DNA from 2 places in the Streptomyces sp. NPDC059355 genome. Region 1 is predicted to be linked to the other one. Evidence: predicted binding sites of a transcription regulator. Region 1 holds the regulator's gene; the other holds the start of a gene.
What was found. Region 1 encodes HrcA, which represses chaperone genes, less so after heat shock. Its sites were predicted from a motif close to TTNGCACTCNGNNNNNCNGAGTGCNAA; they were not measured.
Positions count from the first base shown of each region.

Region 2: the regulator HrcA is predicted to act here: its motif matches at 3,504-3,530, upstream of groES (co-chaperone GroES).

Region 1 is NZ_JBHYXN010000037.1:8,404-17,122, forward strand. It holds gene ACFXGI_RS28690 (histidine triad nucleotide-binding protein) at 1-205, opposite strand, end outside; gene ACFXGI_RS28695 (16S rRNA (uracil(1498)-N(3))-methyltransferase) at 357-1,103, opposite strand; gene ACFXGI_RS28700 (nitronate monooxygenase) at 1,100-2,191, opposite strand; gene dnaJ (molecular chaperone DnaJ) at 2,339-3,478, opposite strand; gene hrcA (heat-inducible transcriptional repressor HrcA) at 3,479-4,495, opposite strand; gene ACFXGI_RS28715 (MBL fold metallo-hydrolase) at 4,651-5,376, shown strand; gene ACFXGI_RS28720 (DUF3097 domain-containing protein) at 5,405-6,202, shown strand; gene hemW (radical SAM family heme chaperone HemW) at 6,255-7,487, opposite strand; gene ACFXGI_RS28730 (AMP-dependent synthetase/ligase) at 7,579-8,719, opposite strand, start outside.
Region 2 is NZ_JBHYXN010000024.1:71,585-80,303, reverse strand. It holds gene ACFXGI_RS22935 (SDR family NAD(P)-dependent oxidoreductase) at 1-456, shown strand, start outside; gene ACFXGI_RS22930 (ester cyclase) at 550-1,239, shown strand; gene groL (chaperonin GroEL) at 1,309-2,940, opposite strand; gene groES (co-chaperone GroES) at 3,050-3,358, opposite strand; gene ACFXGI_RS22915 (response regulator transcription factor) at 3,637-4,320, shown strand; gene ACFXGI_RS22910 (sensor histidine kinase) at 4,391-5,809, shown strand; gene ACFXGI_RS22905 (LCP family protein) at 5,932-7,176, shown strand; gene ACFXGI_RS22900 (FtsW/RodA/SpoVE family cell cycle protein) at 7,164-8,564, shown strand; gene ACFXGI_RS22895 (polysaccharide deacetylase family protein) at 8,629-8,719, opposite strand, start outside.

The DNA.
Region 1 (8,719 bases):
GGTCGGCGGCGACGGCCGGTTCGGCGGCGGCGAGGGAGGCGGCGTCGGGGTAGTGCACCCGGGGGATCACGAGGACGTGCGTGGGCGCCTGCGGGTTGATGTCCCGGAAGGCGAACGTCGTCTCGGTCTCCCGGACCACGGTCGCCGGGATGTTCCCCGCGACGATCTTGCAGAACAGGCAGTCCGCCTGCGGTTCCCCGGCCATTGCTCCGCCTTCCGAGACAGTGGCACGGGCGGACGGGCCGCCGGCGCCGACGATGATCAGCCCCGGCATCGTATCCGGCGCCGCCCGCGCCCTCATGTGCGTTTCGGGAGGACTCGGGACCGCGGCCCGGTACCGCGGCCAAGACCGCGGCTCAGGACCAGCGGCCGGTGCGCGCCAGCAGCACCGCCGTCGCCGCCGTGCCGGCGGTGGAGGTGCGCAGGACCGAGGAGCCCAGCCGGTGGGGGTGGGCGCCGGCCTCCGCGAAGACGGCCAGCTCCTCCGGGGAGACCCCGCCCTCCGGACCGACGACCAGGACGACGGAGCCGCCGGCGGGCAGCTCGGCCGTGGCCAGCGCCCCCGAGGGGGTGTCCCGGTCCTCGTGGAGGACCATCGCCAGGTCGGCCCCGGCCAGCAGCGCCGCGACCTGCTTGGTGGACATGGCCTCCGCCACCTCCGGGAAGCGGACACGGCGGGACTGCTTGCCCGCCTCCCGGGCCGTGGCCCGCCACTTGGCCAGGGACTTGGCGCCGCGGTCGCCGCGCCACTGGGTGATGCAGCGCGAGGCCTGCCACGGGACGATGGCGTCCACACCGGTCTCGGTCATGGTCTCGACGGCGAGCTCTCCGCGGTCGCCCTTGGGGAGAGCCTGGACGACGGTGATCCGGACGGCCGGTTCCGGCTCCTCCTGAACGGTGTGCAGATCCATGAGGACCAGCCGGTCCTTGCCCTCGGCCGCCTTGACCACGCCCTCCGTCCAGTGACCGCGCCCGTCGGTGAGGACCACGTCCTCACCGGGGTTCAGCCGCTTCACGGACACCGCGTGCCGGCCTTCGGGGCCGTCGAGCACGAACTCCGGCCCCGCGGGGACCTCTTCGACCACGAACACGGGGGCGGTCATGACGTACTCCTGTTGTTCATCGACTTCAGCACGGACCGGGCCTCGGCCAGTTCGGCCGCCAGCACCTCCACCAGCTCCCCCGCGGGCAGCACCCGGGCCAGCCGGTGCCCCTGGCCCGCCCACAGGGCCATGCCCTGCGGGTCCCCGGCCGCGGCGGCCGCCTTGCGCAGGCCGGCGGTCATGTGGTGGATCTGCGGGTACGCGGCCGGGGCGTACGGCCCGTGCTCCCGCATGAACCGGTTCACCAGGCCCCGGGCCGGCCGCCCCGAGAACGCCCTGGTCAGCTCGGTGTGGGGGAACAGGGGGTCCGTCAGCGCCTGCTTGTGCAGCGGGTGCGCGCCCGATTCGGGGCAGGCCAGGAACGCGGTGCCGAGCTGCGCCGCGTCCGCGCCCGCCGCCAGCAGCGCCGCGATCTGCGAGCCGCGCATCAGGCCGCCCGCCGCGATGATCGGGAGGGCCGCCGCCTCCCGTACCTGGGCCACCAGCGCGAGCAGGCCCACGCCCGCCGTGCCGTCCGTCTGCGGGTCGTCGCGGTGGGTGCCCTGGTGGCCGCCGGCCTCCACGCCCTGGACGCAGAGTGCGTCGGCGCCCGCGGCCTGGGCGGCGCGGGCCTCGTCGACCGAGGTGACGGTGACGACGGAGTACGTACCGGCCTGGCGCAGGGCGGCGAGGACCGCGGGCGCGGGGCAGCCGAAGGTGAACGAGACCACGGGGACCGGGTCTTCGAGGAGGATGGCGAGCTTGGCGTCGTAGCCGTCGTCGCTGGTGCCGATGATGTCCTCGTCGGCCAGGGACAGCTCGTACCAGCTGGCCTCGCCGGCCAGCTGCCCGCGGTACGCCTCCACGGCGGCCGGGTCCACGTACCCGGTCTGCGGCATGAAGAGGTTCACGCCGAACGGGCGCCGGGTGAGCGCGCGCAGCTGTTTGATCTCCTGGTACACGCCGTCGGCGGTCTTGTAGCCGCCGGCCAGGAAGCCCAGGGCGCCCGCCTCGCAGACGGCGGCGGCGAGCGGCGGGCAGGAGGCGCCGCCCGCCATGGGAGCCTGCACGATCGGGTAGGGGGAGAGACCGTACGGTGCGGAGGACATGGACTGCATCGTGCCATGTCCCGCTCACCGGGCCGAATCACGGCATTCGCCTGGCATAGTCCGCTTCCCCGGCGGCGTCCGGATCGATGCGGCGAGCCCGGTCCGGGGCATCCCCGGACCGGGCTCGTACGTGTGCCGACAGGCCGGTCAGCGGCCGTTGAAGGCGTCCTTCAGGCGGCTGAACAGGCCCTGCTGACCCGGCGCGAACTGGCCCATGGGCCGCTCCTCGCCGCGCAGCTTGGCGAGCTGGCGCAGCAGCTCCTCCTGCTGGGCGTCCAGCTTGCCGGGGGTGGTGACCTCGACGTGGACGATCAGGTCGCCGCGGCCGCCGCCGCGCAGGTGCGTGACGCCGCGCCCGTGCAGCGGGATCGACTGGCCGGACCCGGTGCCGGGACGGATGTCGATCTCCTCCATGCCGTCCAGGGTCTCCAGCGGGCATTTGGTGCCCAGGGCCGCGGCCGTCATGGGGATGGTCACCGTGCAGTGCAGGTCGTCCCCGCGCCGCTGGAAGGTCGGGTGCGGCAGCTCGTGGATCTCCACGTACAGGTCGCCGGCGGGGCCGCCGCCGGGGCCGACCTCGCCCTCGCCCGCGAGCTGGATCCGGGTGCCGTTCTCGACGCCGGCCGGGATCTTGACCGTGAGGCTGCGGCGGGAGCGGACCCGGCCGTCGCCCGCGCACTCGTGGCACGGGGTCGGGACCACGGTGCCGAAGCCCTGGCACTGGGGGCAGGGACGCGAGGTCATGACCTGGCCCAGGAAGGACCGGGTGACCTGCGACACCTCACCGCGCCCACGGCACATGTCACACGTCTGCGCCGAGGTGCCGGGGGCGGCGCCCTCGCCGGAGCAGGTGGTGCAGACGACGGCCGTGTCGACCTGGATGTCCTTGGTCGTGCCGAAGGCGGCCTCGTCCAGCTCCAGGTCGAGGCGGATCATGGCGTCCTGGCCGCGGCGGGTCCGCGAGCGCGGGCCGCGCTGCGAGGCCTGGCCGAAGAAGGCGTCCATGATGTCGGAGAAGTTGCCGAAGCCGCCCGCACCGAATCCGCCCGCGCCCGCGCCGCCGCCCGAGGAGGACAGCGGGTCGCCGCCGAGGTCGTAGACCTGCTTCTTCTGCGGGTCCGAGAGCACCTCGTACGCCGCGTTGATCTCCTTGAAGCGCTCCTGCGTCTTCGGGTCCGGATTCACGTCCGGGTGGAGTTCACGCGCGAGGCGGCGGAAGGCCTTCTTGATCTCGTCCTGCGATGCGTCGCGGCGCACGCCGAGAACGGCGTAGTAGTCCGTGGCCACTTACGACTCCGCCAGGATCTGTCCGACGTAACGTGCCACTGCGCGTACCGCTCCCATCGTTCCGGGGTAGTCCATGCGGGTCGGTCCGACCACGCCGAGTTTGGCGACTGCTTCGCCGCCCGAACCGTAGCCGACCGAGACGACGGACGTGGAGTTCAGTCCCTCGTAGGCATTCTCATGCCCGATCCGTACGGCCATTCCCGACTCGTTGGCCTCGCCCAGCAGCTTGAGGAGCACGACCTGCTCCTCCAGCGCTTCGAGCACCGGCCTGATCGTCAGGGGAAAATCGTGTCCGAAGCGCGTGAGATTGGCGGTTCCGCCGATCATCAGCCGCTCCTCGGCCTCCTCGACCAGCGTCTCGAGCAGGGTCGAGAGCACGGTCGACACCGTGCCGCGGTCCTCCGGTTCGAAGGACTCCGGCAGGTCCTGCACGAGCTGCGGCACGTCGGTGAACCGGCGCCCGACGACCCGGCTGTTGAGCCGCGCCCGCAGATCTGCGAGCGAGGTCTCGCCGAACGGCGTCTGGCAGTCGACGAGCCGCTGCTCGACCCGGCCGGTATCGGTGATCAGCACGAGCATGAGCCGGGCCGGAGCCAGCGACAGCAGCTCGACGTGGCGGACCGTGGACCGGGTCAGGCTCGGGTACTGGACGACGGCGACCTGCCGGGTGAGCTGCGCGAGCAGCCGCACGGTACGGCCGACGACGTCGTCGAGGTCGACGGCGCCGTCGAGAAAGTTCTGGATGGCCCGGCGCTCGGGCGTCGACAGCGGTTTGACTCCCGCCAGCCTGTCGACGAAGAGCCGGTAGCCCTTGTCCGTGGGGATCCGGCCGGCGCTGGTGTGGGGCTGGGCGATGTAGCCCTCGTCCTCCAGCACGGCCATGTCGTTGCGCACGGTGGCGGGCGAGACGCCGAGCCGGTGCCGCTCGGTGAGCGCCTTGGAGCCGACCGGCTCCTCCGTCCCGACGTAGTCCTGGACGATGGCGCGCAGCACCTCGAGTCTGCGTTCGCTGAGCATCGCGCACACCTCCAGCTGGTCGTCGTCGCGCGTCATGGTCGGTTTGATCTGCTTCGTTGGCACTCCGGGCGTTCGAGTGCCAGAGATCCCCCGGCCAGTGTACGGCCGGGTAGTCAGCCCCTGGCAAGGGCGGCCCGCCAAGGTAGCGTCGCGGCATGGACGTGCGTTGGGAAGAGGCGGGCTGGGAGCGGCTGACCGGGCGGACCGGACGGCGGCGGCTCCCGGTGTGGGATTGCACGGTGGGATTGGTGGTGGGGGACGAGTCGGTGCTCCTGATCGATCCGGGCTCATGCGTGCGCGAAGGGGCGCAGCTGCGGGCCGAGGCGGAGCGGCTGACCGGCCGGCGCGTGACGCATATCGCATTCACGCACGGCCATTTCGATCACGTACTGGGCGTGGCGGCGTTCGCCGGGGCCGAGGTGTACGGGGCCGTCGGGCTGGACGCGGAGCTGTCGGCGGGCCGGGAGGAGCTGCGCGCCGGCGCGGTCCTGCAGGGGCTGGCGGAGGCCGAGGCCGCCGAGGCGGTGGACCTGCTGGTGGTGCCGAGGCATTCCGTGTCGGGCGAATGGACGCTGGAGCTGGGCGGGGTGCAGGCGCTGCTGGCCAACGTCGGGCCCGGGCACTCCCCGTACGACCTGGCGGTGTTCGTGCCGGGCGAGCGCGAGACGGTGTTCTGCGGGGACCTCGTCGAGGAGTCGGGGGAGCCCCAGGCGGGCAGTGACGCGGTGCCGGCGCAGTGGCCGGCGGCGATCGACCGGCTGCTGTCGCTGGGCGGGGACGACGCTCTGTACGTGCCGGGTCACGGAGCGGTGGTCTCCGCGGACTTCGTCCGTGAGCAACGCGACACACTGGCACGGCGGTTCGGCGTGTCGGGCCCGTGAGCCCGCGCTCTCTCCTACTCTCGGCCGGATGCGCGAGTACTCCCCCGACCTGACCCCGCAGTGGAAGCGCCCCAAGCCGGTGCCGGAGGTGCCGGCGGACACCGACCTGGTGGTCGAGGTGGCGGGTACGGACTTCTGCGGCGCGGTGGTGGCCTGTGAGGCGGGCACGGTGACCCTGGAGGACCGCTTCGGCAAGCGGCGGGTGTTCCCGCTGGAGCCGCGGGGGTTCCTGCTGGAGGGCGCCGTGGTGACGCTGACCCGCCCCTCACGGGCGCCCGCGGCCCCCTTGCGTACGGCGTCGGGCTCGGTGGCCGTCCCGGGGGCGCGCGCCCGTGTGGCGCGCGCCGGGCGGATCTACGTGGAGGGCCGGCACGACGCGGAGCTGGTGGAGCGGGTCTGGGGAGACGACCTGCGGATCGAGGGCGTGGTGGTGGAGTACCTGGAGGGCATCGACGACCTCCCCGCGGTGGTCGCGGACTTCGCCCCGACGGCCGACGCCCGCCTGGGCGTCCTGGTGGACCACCTGGTCCCGGGTTCGAAGGAGTCCCGTATCGCGGCGTCCGTGACCTCGTCGGACGTCCTGATCGTCGGCCACCCGTACGTGGACGTCTGGCAGGCGGTGAAGCCGTCCGCGCTGGGCATCGCCGCGTGGCCGGTGATCCCGCCGGGCCAGGACTGGAAGACGGGCGTCTGCCGGGCGCTGGGCTGGCCGGAGAACACCGGCGCCGCCTGGCAGCACATCCTGTCCCGCGTGCGGTCCTACAAGGATCTGGAGCCGGTCCTGCTGGGGCGGGTGGAGGAGTTGATCGACTTCGTCACGGCCTAGAGACGGGGTGGGCGGCCGCCGCGAGGGCGTACGGATTCACTCCTCCGAGGGGTCAGTCCACCAGGTCGCGGACCACCGCGTCGGCCAGGAGGCGGCCGCGGAGGGTCAGGACGGCGCGGCCCGCCTCGTACGGGGCGGCTTCCAGGAGGCCGTCGGCGAGGGCGCGGCGGGAGGCCGCGAGGCCGGCCGGGGCCAGCAGGGACAGCGGGACGCCGTCCACCAGGCGGAGCTCCAGCAGGATCCGCTCCACCCGGCGGTCCTCCTCGGAGAGGAGTTCGCGGCCGGCGCCCGGGGAGCGGCCCTCCGCCAAGGCGGCGGCGTAGGCGCCCGGGTGCTTCACGTTCCACCAGCGGACCCCGCCCACGTGCGAGTGGGCCCCGGGGCCCGCGCCCCACCAGTCGGCGCCGCGCCAGTACAGCTCGTTGTGCAGGCAGCGGCCCGCCTCCGAGGTGGCCCAGTTCGAGACCTCGTACCAGTCGTACCCGGCCTCGGCCATCACCGAGTCCGCGATCAGGTACCGGTCGGCGTGCACGTCGTCGTCCGTCATCGGGACCTCGCCCCGCCGGATCCGCCGTGCCAGCTGCGTGCCCTCCTCCACGATCAGCGCGTACGCGCTGATGTGGTCCGGGCCGGCCCCGAGCGCGGCGGCCAGTGAGGCGCGCCAGTCCTCGTCGGTCTCCCCCGGCGTGCCGTAGATCAGGTCCAGGTTCACGTGCTCGAAGCCCGCCGCGCGCGCCTCCGCGACGCACGCCTCCGGCCGGCCCGGGGTGTGCGTGCGGTCGAGCACCTTCAGGACGTGCTGCTTCGCGCTCTGCATGCCGAAGGAGACCCGGTTGAAGCCGCCGGCCCGCAGCTCCGCCAGGTACTCCGGGTTCACCGACTCGGGATTGGCCTCCGTGGTGACCTCGGCGTCCTCGGCGAGCCCGAACTCGTCCCGGATCGCCGCGAGCATCCGTACGAGGTCCGCGGCGGGCAGCAGCGTCGGCGTGCCGCCGCCCACGAACACCGTCCGCACGGCCCGCGGGTCGTCGCCGAGCACCTTGCGGGCGAGGCGGACCTCGTCGATCAGGGTGTCGGCGTAGTTCTCCCGGGAGGCGAGCACGCCGCCGGTGCCGCGCAGCTCGGTCGCGGTGTACGTGTTGAAGTCGCAGTACCCGCACCGCGTGGCGCAGTACGGGACGTGCAGGTAGAACCCGAGCGGCCGGTCCCCGGCACCCGCCAGGGCATGCGACGGCAGCGAGCCGTCTTCGGGCATGGGTTCACCGTCGGGCAGTGCGGAAGGCATGCGCCCATTGTCCCGCACCCCGGCCGGGGCCCGGCCGCTCACCGCCGCCCCCGGGCCCCTCGTACCGTCCGCGCCGCCGCCCGCGGCCGCGCTACGCCTCGCGCGAGCCCTCGTACATCTCGTCGATCAGGTGCTTGAACTCACGCTCGACGGCCGGCCGCTTCAGCTTGAGGCTGGGCGTGAGGTCGCCGTGCTCCACGTCGAGGTCGCGGGGCAGGATCCGGAACTTCTTGACCGTCTGCCAGCGCTGGAGGCCCTCGTTCAGCGTCTGGATATACGTCTCGACCAGCCGGTTCGTCTCCGCCGCGGCCAGGACCTCGGCGTACGTCCTGCCCTCCAGGCCGTTCTCGGCGGCCCAGCCCATGATCGACGGCTCGTCGAGCGCGACCAGGGCGGCGCAGAAGTTCCGGTCCGCGCCGTGCACGACGATGCTCGACACGTACGGGCAGATCGCCTTGAACCGGCCCTCGATCTCGGCGGGCGCGACGTACTTTCCGTTCGAGGTCTTGATCAGGTCCTTCTTGCGGTCCGTGATGCGCAGGTAGCCGTCGGGCGAGAGCTCGCCGATGTCGCCCGTGTGCAGCCAGCCGTCCTCCTCCAGCACCTCGGCGGTCTTCTCGGGCTGCAGGTGGTAGCCCTGCATGATGCCGGGGCCGCGCAGCAGGATCTCGCCGTCGTCGGCGATGCGGACCTCGGTGCCGGGGAGCGGCTTGCCGACGGTGCCGGTGCGGTAGGCCTCGCCGGGGTTGACGAAGGAGGCCGCGCTGGACTCGGTGAGGCCGTAGCCCTCGAGGATGTTGATGCCGGCGCCGGCGAAGAAGTAGCCGATCTCGGGGGCCAGCGCGGAGGCGCCGGAGACGGCGGCGCGCAGCCGGCCGCCGAAGGCCTCGCGGAGCTTGGAGTAGACGAGCGCGTCGGCGATCTTGTGCTTGGTGGCGAGGCCGAAGGGGACCGCGGGGCTGCCGGTGCGCCGGTGGTTGTCCTGGGTGGTCTTGGCGTACTCGCGGGCGACGCCGACCGACCACTTGAAGATCTTGTACTTGGCGCCGCCGCCGGCCCGGGCCTTGGCGGCGACCCCGTTGTAGACCTTCTCGAAGATGCGGGGGACGGCCGCCATGTAGGTGGGCTGGACGACCGGCAGGTTCTCGATGATCTTGTCGATGCGGCCGTCGACGGCGGTGACGTGCCCGACCTCGATCTGTCCGGAGGTCAGGACCTTGCCGAAGACGTGC
Region 2 (8,719 bases), on a different contig from region 1:
CTGAAGGTGCACATCGAGGCCGTCCTGCGGCTGACCTCGGCGGCCACCGGGTCGATGCGCTCGCGCGGCCGCGGCGGAGTCGTCAACGTGGCCTCGGTGGCGGCGTTCGTACCGCGCGGGACGTACGGGGCGAGCAAGGCCTGGGTCGTGCAGTTCACGCAGGGCGCGGCGCGGGACCTGTCCGGATCGGGCGTGCGGCTGATGGCGCTGTGCCCCGGCTTCGTCCGCACCGAGTTCCACGAGCGGGCCGGCATGGGCACGGACAACATCCCCAACTGGATGTGGCTGGACGCGGACAAGCTGGTGGCTGCGGCCCTGGACGACCTGGCGCGCGGGAAGACGGTCTCGATCCCGGATCCGCGGTACAAGGCGCTGATGGGCCTGGTGAAGCTGACCCCGCGCGGGCTGCTGGGCGGGGTGTCCTCGCGCACGGGCCGCAAGTACGGCCCCCAGTAGTCCGAGTGACTCGCGGGTAGGCCGGCTCCCAAACCGGCCGAACGGGTGAAATCTCCCTAAACTGGATACGTCCATCCAGCGCGGGAGTACGCCATGACATTCGTACAAATAGTCGATTACGAGACCAGCAGGCCCGAGGCAGTCAACGAGGTCATCGACCGGTACCTGGCGGAGACGAAGGGCAAGCGCACCGTGGCCCACACCGTGGTGGGCAAGGACCGGGAATCCGACACGCGCTACGTCGACGTCGTCGAATTCCCGTCGTACGAAGCGGCCATGAAGAACTCTCACCTCCCGGAGACGGACAGGATGTTCCAGGAGATGATGGCCCTCTGCGACGGGATGCCCCGGTTCACCAACCTGGACGTCGTCCGCGACGAGCACCTCAACGCGCTGCTCGCGAACCGCATGTACGAAGAGGTCGCGATGAAGGGCGACATGTCCGTCATCGACGAGATCTTCGCGGCGGACTACCGTGACCACGACATCAGCCGGCCCGAGGACAAGATCGGCCGCGACGGCATCCGCGAGGACGTACAGATGTGGCGCGGCGCCTTCGACCTCACCTTCACGCGGGATGCCCAGATGGCCCAGGAGGACTACGTCACCACGATGTGGACCTTCAACGGCAAGCACAAGGGCGAGTTCATGGGGATCGCCCCGACCGGCAAGGACTGCACGATGACCGGCACGACGGTCTTCCGGTGCGAGGACGGAATGATCAAGGAAGGCTGGTGGCACTACGACGCCATGCGCCTGATGAGGGAACTGGGCGCGATGTGACGGCACCCCGCCTACGGGAAGGCCCCGTTCCGCCGATGCGGAACGGGGCCTTCTCGATGTGGGGCGCGATCAGTGGCTGTGACCGTGACCGCCGTGGCCGTGACCGGAGTCGCCCTCGTCGTCGGCCGGCTTCTCGACGACCAGGGTCTCGGTCGTGAGCAGCAGGGAGGCGATGGAAGCGGCGTTCTCCAGCGCGGAGCGCGTGACCTTGACCGGGTCGATGACGCCGGCCTTGACCAGGTCGCCGTACTCGCCGGTGGCGGCGTTGAAGCCCTGGCCCTTGTCGAGCTCGGCGACCTTCGAGGTGATGACGTAGCCCTCGAGGCCGGCGTTCTCGGCGATCCAGCGCAGCGGCTCGACGGCGGCGCGGCGGACGACCGCGACACCGGTGGCCTCGTCGCCCGACAGGCCGAGGTTGCCCTCCAGCACCTTCACGGCGTGGACGAGCGCGGAGCCACCGCCGGAGACGATGCCCTCCTCGACCGCGGCGCGGGTCGCCGAGATGGCGTCCTCGAGACGGTGCTTCTTCTCCTTGAGCTCCACCTCGGTGGCGGCGCCGACCTTGATGACGCAGACGCCGCCGGCGAGCTTCGCCAGGCGCTCCTGCAGCTTCTCGCGGTCCCAGTCCGAGTCCGTGGACTCGATCTCGGCCTTGATCTGGTTGACGCGGCCGACGACCTCGTCGTGGCTGCCGCCACCGTCGACGATGGTCGTGTCGTCCTTGGAGATGGTCACGCGGCGCGCGGAACCGAGCACGTCCAGACCGGCCTGGTCGAGCTTGAGGCCGACCTCCTCGGCGATGACGGTGGCACCGGTGAGGGTGGCCATGTCCTGGAGCATCGCCTTGCGGCGGTCGCCGAAGCCGGGGGCCTTGACGGCCACCGCGTTGAAGGTGCCGCGGATCTTGTTGACGACGAGGGTGGAGAGCGCCTCGCCCTCGACGTCCTCGGCGATGATCAGCAGCGGCTTCGAGGCGCCGGCCTGGATGACCTTCTCGAGCAGCGGCAGGAGGTCCTGGATGGAGGAGATCTTGCCCTGGTTGATCAGGATATACGGGTCGTCGAGGACGGCCTCCATACGCTCCTGGTCGGTGACCATGTACGGCGAGAGGTAGCCCTTGTCGAAGGCCATGCCCTCGGTGAACTCCAGCTCCAGGCCGAAGGCGTTGGACTCCTCGACGGTGATGACACCGTCCTTGCCGACCTTGTCCATCGCCTCGGCGATGAGCTCGCCGACCTGCTGGTCCTGCGCGGAGAGCGCGGCCACGGCGGCGATGTCGGACTTGTCCTCGATCGGACGGGCGGTCGCGAGGAGCTCCTCGGACACGGCCTTGACCGCGGCGTCGATGCCCTTCTTCAGGGCGGCCGGGGAGGCGCCGGCGGCGACGTTGCGCAGGCCCTCGCGGACCAGCGCCTGGGCCAGCACGGTGGCGGTGGTGGTGCCGTCACCCGCGATGTCGTTGGTCTTGGTCGCCACCTCCTTCACGAGCTGCGCGCCCAGGTTCTCGTACGGGTCGTCCAGCTCGACCTCGCGGGCGATGGTGACACCGTCGTTGGTGATGGTGGGGGCGCCGAACTTCTTGTCGATGACGACGTTGCGGCCCTTGGGGCCGATCGTCACCTTCACCGTGTCGGCCAGCTTGTTGACGCCGCGCTCGAGGGCGCGACGGGCGTCCTCGTCGAACTTCAGGATCTTCGCCATGGGAGCGGTTCAGCCCTCTCGAAAACTCGGGTTTAACGAACTGCGCCCCTTGCCGCCCGGCAATCAGCGGGGTGACCAGGGGCGCAGCTCAAAGCAATGCTTCGGTGAATTACTTCTCGATGATCGCGAGCACGTCGCGAGCCGAGAGGACGAGGTACTCCTCGCCGCTGTACTTCACTTCGGTGCCGCCGTACTTGCTGTACAGCACGATGTCGCCGACGCTGACGTCCAGCGGGAGACGCTGGCCGTCCTCGAAGCGGCCCGGGCCCACGGCGAGGACGACGCCCTCCTGGGGCTTCTCCTTCGCGGTGTCCGGGATGACCAGGCCGGAAGCCGTGGTCTGCTCGGCGTCGAGCGGCTGGACCACAATGCGGTCCTCGAGCGGCTTGATGGCAACCTTGGAGCTGGTGGTCGTCACGATCCGACCTCCCCCTTCGGAGATCTCACGGGGCTAACTGTCTGGGTGGCGACCAGGTGGATCCGTCGTCGCGGGTGCCGGACCTGCCCGTCGCTGTGTTGGCACTCACCGGGGGCGAGTGCCAGGTGCGAGACTATTCCGGCGATTAGCACTCGGTCAAGCGGAGTGCCAACACGCTCCGCCCCGTTGTCCGGATCGGGGGGCTCCCCGGGCCCCGCGGCAGCCCTCCCCAAGCGCCGTCCGGGGACCCCGGGTGGGCGGTATGTGACAGTTGGGGCGTGCGGATACTTGTGGTCGAAGACGAAGAAGGCCTCGCCGAGTCACTGCGGCGCGGCCTCTCCGCCGAGGGGCACTGGGTCGACCTCGCCCACGACGGCCACCGCGGGCTGAACCTCGCCCGCACCGGCTCCTACGACGCCGTCCTGCTCGACCTGATGCTGCCCGGCCTCAGCGGGTACGAGATCTGCGCCCGCCTGCGGGCCGACGGCGACCCCACGCCCGTCCTCATGCTGACCGCCAAGGACGGCGAGTACGACGAGGCCGAAGGCCTCGACTCGGGCGCCGACGACTACCTCACCAAGCCGTTCTCGTTCGTGGTCCTCGCCGCCCGGCTCCGCGCCCTGGCCCGGCGGGCGGCCGCCACCGCCGACCCCCACCCCACCCTCCAGGCCGGGGACCTCGTCCTCGAACCCGCCGGCCGCCGCTGCCGCCGCGGCGTGCACGACATCGAGCTCACCGCCCGCGAGCTCGGCGTCCTCGCCTGCCTCATGGAGCAGCCCGGCCGGGCCGTCTCCAAGCAGGACATCCTGGACGAGGTCTGGGACACCCCGCACGCCATCGACCCGAACATCGTCGAGGTGTACGTCTCCTCACTGCGCAAGAAGATCGACGCCCCCTTCGGCCGCCGCTCGATCCTCACCGTCCACGGCACCGGCTACCGCATGGCCCCCGATGGCGGCTAGGGGGGCTCCGGCGGATCATGGCCGGGGCCGCCGGACACCCCCTGGGAGACGCCTCGCCGACCGGCCCGGCGTGCACCGCGAGACACTCCCCAGGACGAGCCCGGGACCGCTCCGCCGGCGTGCCGCACTGGCCGCCGCGCTCGCCATGGCCGCCGTGCTCGGCGCCGGCGGGCTCTGGCTGTACACCCTGCTCCGGGCCAACCTCCTCGACAACACCACCGGCCGCACCGAGCTCGCCGCCCGCAAGGTCGCCGCCCAGCTCGACGGCCACGCCTTCCCCGGCGGGCGGCTGCCCGCGCCGGAGAGCGGGGTGGACCTGGTCCTCGTACGGGACGCGCAGGGGCGGACCGTCGCCTCCACCGGGGACCTCGGGGACTCCCCCGACCTCGGCGGCCTGCGCCCGCCCGCACCGGGCGCGTCCGGCGAGGACTCCCGCTCCGCCGTGCTCCCGCCCGCGCGCCCCGGCGCGGAACGCCGCGCGGTGGTCGCGGTCGAGGCGCCGGGCGGGCACGAGGTGTACGCCGTCACCGTGCTCGGCGACGTGGACGACGCGACCCGCGCCATCGCCCTCGGCCTGCTGGCCGGCGCGCCCCCGCTGATCGGCTTCGCGGCGGCCCTCGCCCGGTGGGTGACGGGGCACGCCCTGCGCCCGGTCACCGCGATCCGGACCGAGCTCGCGGCGGTCACCTCCAGCGAGCTGGACCGCCGCGTTCCGGACCCCGGCGGGGCGGACGAGATCGCCCAGCTGGCCCGGACCGTCAACGACACGCTCGACCGGCTGGAGCGGTCCGACGCCCGGCAGCGGCAGTTCACCGCGGACGCCTCGCACGAACTGCGCAACCCGCTGGCCGCGGTCCGGTCCCGGCTGGAGGTGGCGCTGGCCCAGGGCCGCCCCGACCGGGAGTCGGTCGCGGCCGCGCTGGCCGATACCGAGCGGCTCCAGCGCATCGCGGCTGACCTGCTGCTGCTGGCCCGCCTCGACGGCGGCCCCGCACCCCGGACCGAGCCGGTGGACCTGGCGCTGCTGGCCGCGGAGGACCTGGCCCGGCGCCCGGACCCCCGGGTTCCGGTCCGGCTGGACGCGCGGGCGCCCGTACCGGCGTCCGGGGATCCGGCGCGGCTGGAGCGGGCGCTGGCCAACCTGGTGGACAACGCGCTGCGGCACGCCCGTACGGGGGTCGTCGTACGGGCGGCCACCGAGCCGGCGCGGCCGGGCGGCGGCTGCGCCTGGGCGGTGCTGGAGGTCGAGGACGACGGCCCCGGCATCCCGGCGGCGGACCGCGACCGGGTCTTCGAGCGGTTCGTCCGCCTGGACCCGGACCGCGGGCGCGCGGGCGGCGGTACGGGCCTGGGCCTGGCCATCGTGCGCGAGATCGCCCGCGCGCACGGCGGCGAGGCGCGGGCGCTGCCGTCGGGGGCGGGCGGCGGGCGCGGCATCCGCCTCGTCCTGCGCGTGCCGGTCGGCGGGCCGGCCCCCGCCCGTCCCTGAGAGCCGCGGGCCGCGGGCCCTGAACGGCGGGCCCTGGACGGCGGGTCCTGGACGGCGGGTCCTGAACGGCCCTTCAGGATCCTCAGGACTCCTTCAGGGCTCCTCCCCCACCATCGACTGGCATGAGCGCGCACCGGAGGAAGACCAGCCACCCCGTCCGCCGGCCCCGCCGGCAACGCCGTCCCCGCCGAATCGCCCGCACCCTGCTCGTCACCGCCTGCGCGCTGGCCGTCATGGCCGCCGCCGGCGCCTGGTACGTGTACCGGGACCTCGCCGGCAGCATCGGCAGCTCCAAGGCCCTGCAGGGGGCCGAGAAGTCGAAGTACGGGGACACCAACATCCTGCTGATGGGCCTGGACAGCCGCCGCGACCAGAACGGCGAGAAGCTGCCGGAGGAGGTCCTCGACAAACTGCACGCCGGCAGCTCCGACATCGGCGGCTACAACGCGAACACGCTGATCCTGCTCCACGTCCCCGGCGACGGCAGCCAGGCGAAGGCCTTCTCGGTCCCGCGCGACGACTTCGTCGAGATGTCGGGCGGGCCGGGCGCGCCGGGGCAGGGCAAGGACAAGATCAAGAAGGCGTACGGGCTGGCGAAGGCCAAGGAGGAGGAGCGGCTCTCGGCCCGGGGGGTCAAGGACCGGCGGCAGCTGGAGCGCGAGGGGCGGGAGGCCGGCCGCAAGGCGCAGATCGAGACGGTGCGGAACTTCCTGGGCGTCCCGATCGATCACTTCGCCGAGCTCAACCTGGCCGGTTTCTACCACCTGGCGGACGCGCTGGGCGGCGTGCCGGTGTGCCTGAAGAAGCCGGTGCAGGACAAGTACTCGGGCGCCGACTTCCCGGCGGGCCGCCAGACCCTGAACGGTCAGCAGTCCCTGGCCTTCGTACGCCAGAGGCACGGCCTGGACATGGGCGATCTGGACCGGACGAAGCGCCAGCAGGCCTTCCTGGCGGGTGCCACGCAGAAGCTGAACTCGGCCGGGACCTTCACCGATCCGGTCAAGCTGATGAAGCTGATCGACGCCGCGAAACAGGACGTGGTGACGGACGAGGGCTGGGATCTGATGTCGTTCGTGAAGCAGGCGAAGAACCTGTCCGGCGGGAAAGTGGCGTTCACGACACTGCCCGTCGAGCGGTTCGGAAGGAACCATGGCGAGGACATAAACGTCGTAGACGATATGAAGATAAAGCGCCTCATTGCCGAGCAGATCGGACCAGGGGCTTCCGCCTCCGCGTCCGCTCCGAGCCCGGGCGCGAGCCCCAGCGACGCGCCGGGGGCGTCTGCGGGACCGGGCGGCGCCGCCCCGGCCCCGGCCGGGAGCGGCAGCCCCGCCATCGAGGGTGGCGGCATCCCGTGCGTGGACTGAGGCCGCTCACGACGGCCGGCGCACGCCGCCGTACCGAGGCACTGCTCCTCGTCTTCGTCGTCGCCCTCACCGTCTTCGGGCACGCGAGCGCCGGCCTCGCGATGAACGGCGAGCTGCCCGCCAACCTCACCGGCTTCACGATCAGCATGACGCTGCTGGCACTGGTGGGGCACCTGGGCGTGCGCCGGTTCGCGGCGTACGCGGATCCGCTGATCTTCCCGCTCGCCATGCTGCTGTCGGGGCTGGGGCTGGTGCTGCTGCACCGGCTCGACCAGTCGTACATCGCGCGGTACGGCGGTGAGGCGAACGCGCCGGGGCAGTTGCAGTGGACGGTCATCGGCGTGGCCGCGTGCCTGGCGGTGGTGGCACTGCTGCGGGACCACCGGCTGCTCCAGCGGTTCATCTACATCACGATGGCGGTCGCGCTGGTGCTGCTGATCGCGCCTGCGTTCTTCGGCGCGGACACGTACGGGGCGAAGCGCTGGATCATCCTGTTCGGGTTCTCGCTCCAGCCCGGCGAGTTCGTGAAGATCATGATCGCGATCTTCTTCGCGGGCTATCTGGTCATCCACCGCGATTCGCTGGCCCTGACGGGCCGGAAGTTCCTGGGGATGCGGCTGCCGCCGATGCGCCAGCTCGGGCCGATCATCACGGTGTGGATCGTGTCGCTGCTGGTGCTGGTCTTCGAGCGGGACCTGGGTACGTCGCTGATCTTCTTCGGCGTGTTCGTGGTGATGCTGTACGTCGCCACCGAGCGCACGAGCTGGATCGTGACGGGCCTGCTCATGGCGGGGGTCGGGGCCTTCGTGGTCGGCTCGACGGAACCGCACGTCAAGGGGCGCGTGGCCGCGTGGCTGGAGCCGCTGTCGTACTACTGGAAGGAGCGGCCTCCGGGGGTCATCTCTGACCAGTCCGCACAGGCGCTGTTCAGCTTCGGCACGGGCGGCATGTCCGGGACGGGTCTGGGGATGGGCCACCCGGAGCTGATCGGCTTCGCGGGGCGCAGCGACTTCATCCTGACCACGGTGGGCGAGGAGCTCGGGCTGGCCGGGGTCATGGCGGTGCTGCTCCTGTACGCGCTGCTGGTCCAGCGGGGGCTGCGGATGGCGCTGGGCGCCCGGGACCCGTTCGGGAAGCTGCTGGCGGTGGGCCTGTCGTCGGCGCTGGCGCTCCAGGTCTTCGTGGTGGCGGGCGGCGTGACGGGCCTGATCCCGCTGACGGGCAAGGCGCTGCCGTTCCTGGCGAAGGGCGGCTCGTCCCTCCTGGCCAACTGGATCATGATCGCCCTCCTCCTGCGCATCAGCGACAGCGCGGAGCGCCAGCGCGAGGCCGACGCCAAGGGCCCGGTGGAAACGACGATCACCCCGGTGGTGGCCGCGGCGGGCTGAGGGGCGGTCCGGTGGGCAGCATCGTGCCCGCCGCGTTCGCCGACGTCCTGGAGGGCCGCGCGGGCTACAGGTAGTCCTCCAGGCGGCCTATGCGGTAGCCCTGTTCCTGGATGCGCTGGAGCATGCGGGTGGTCATCTGGATTTCCGTCGAGCCC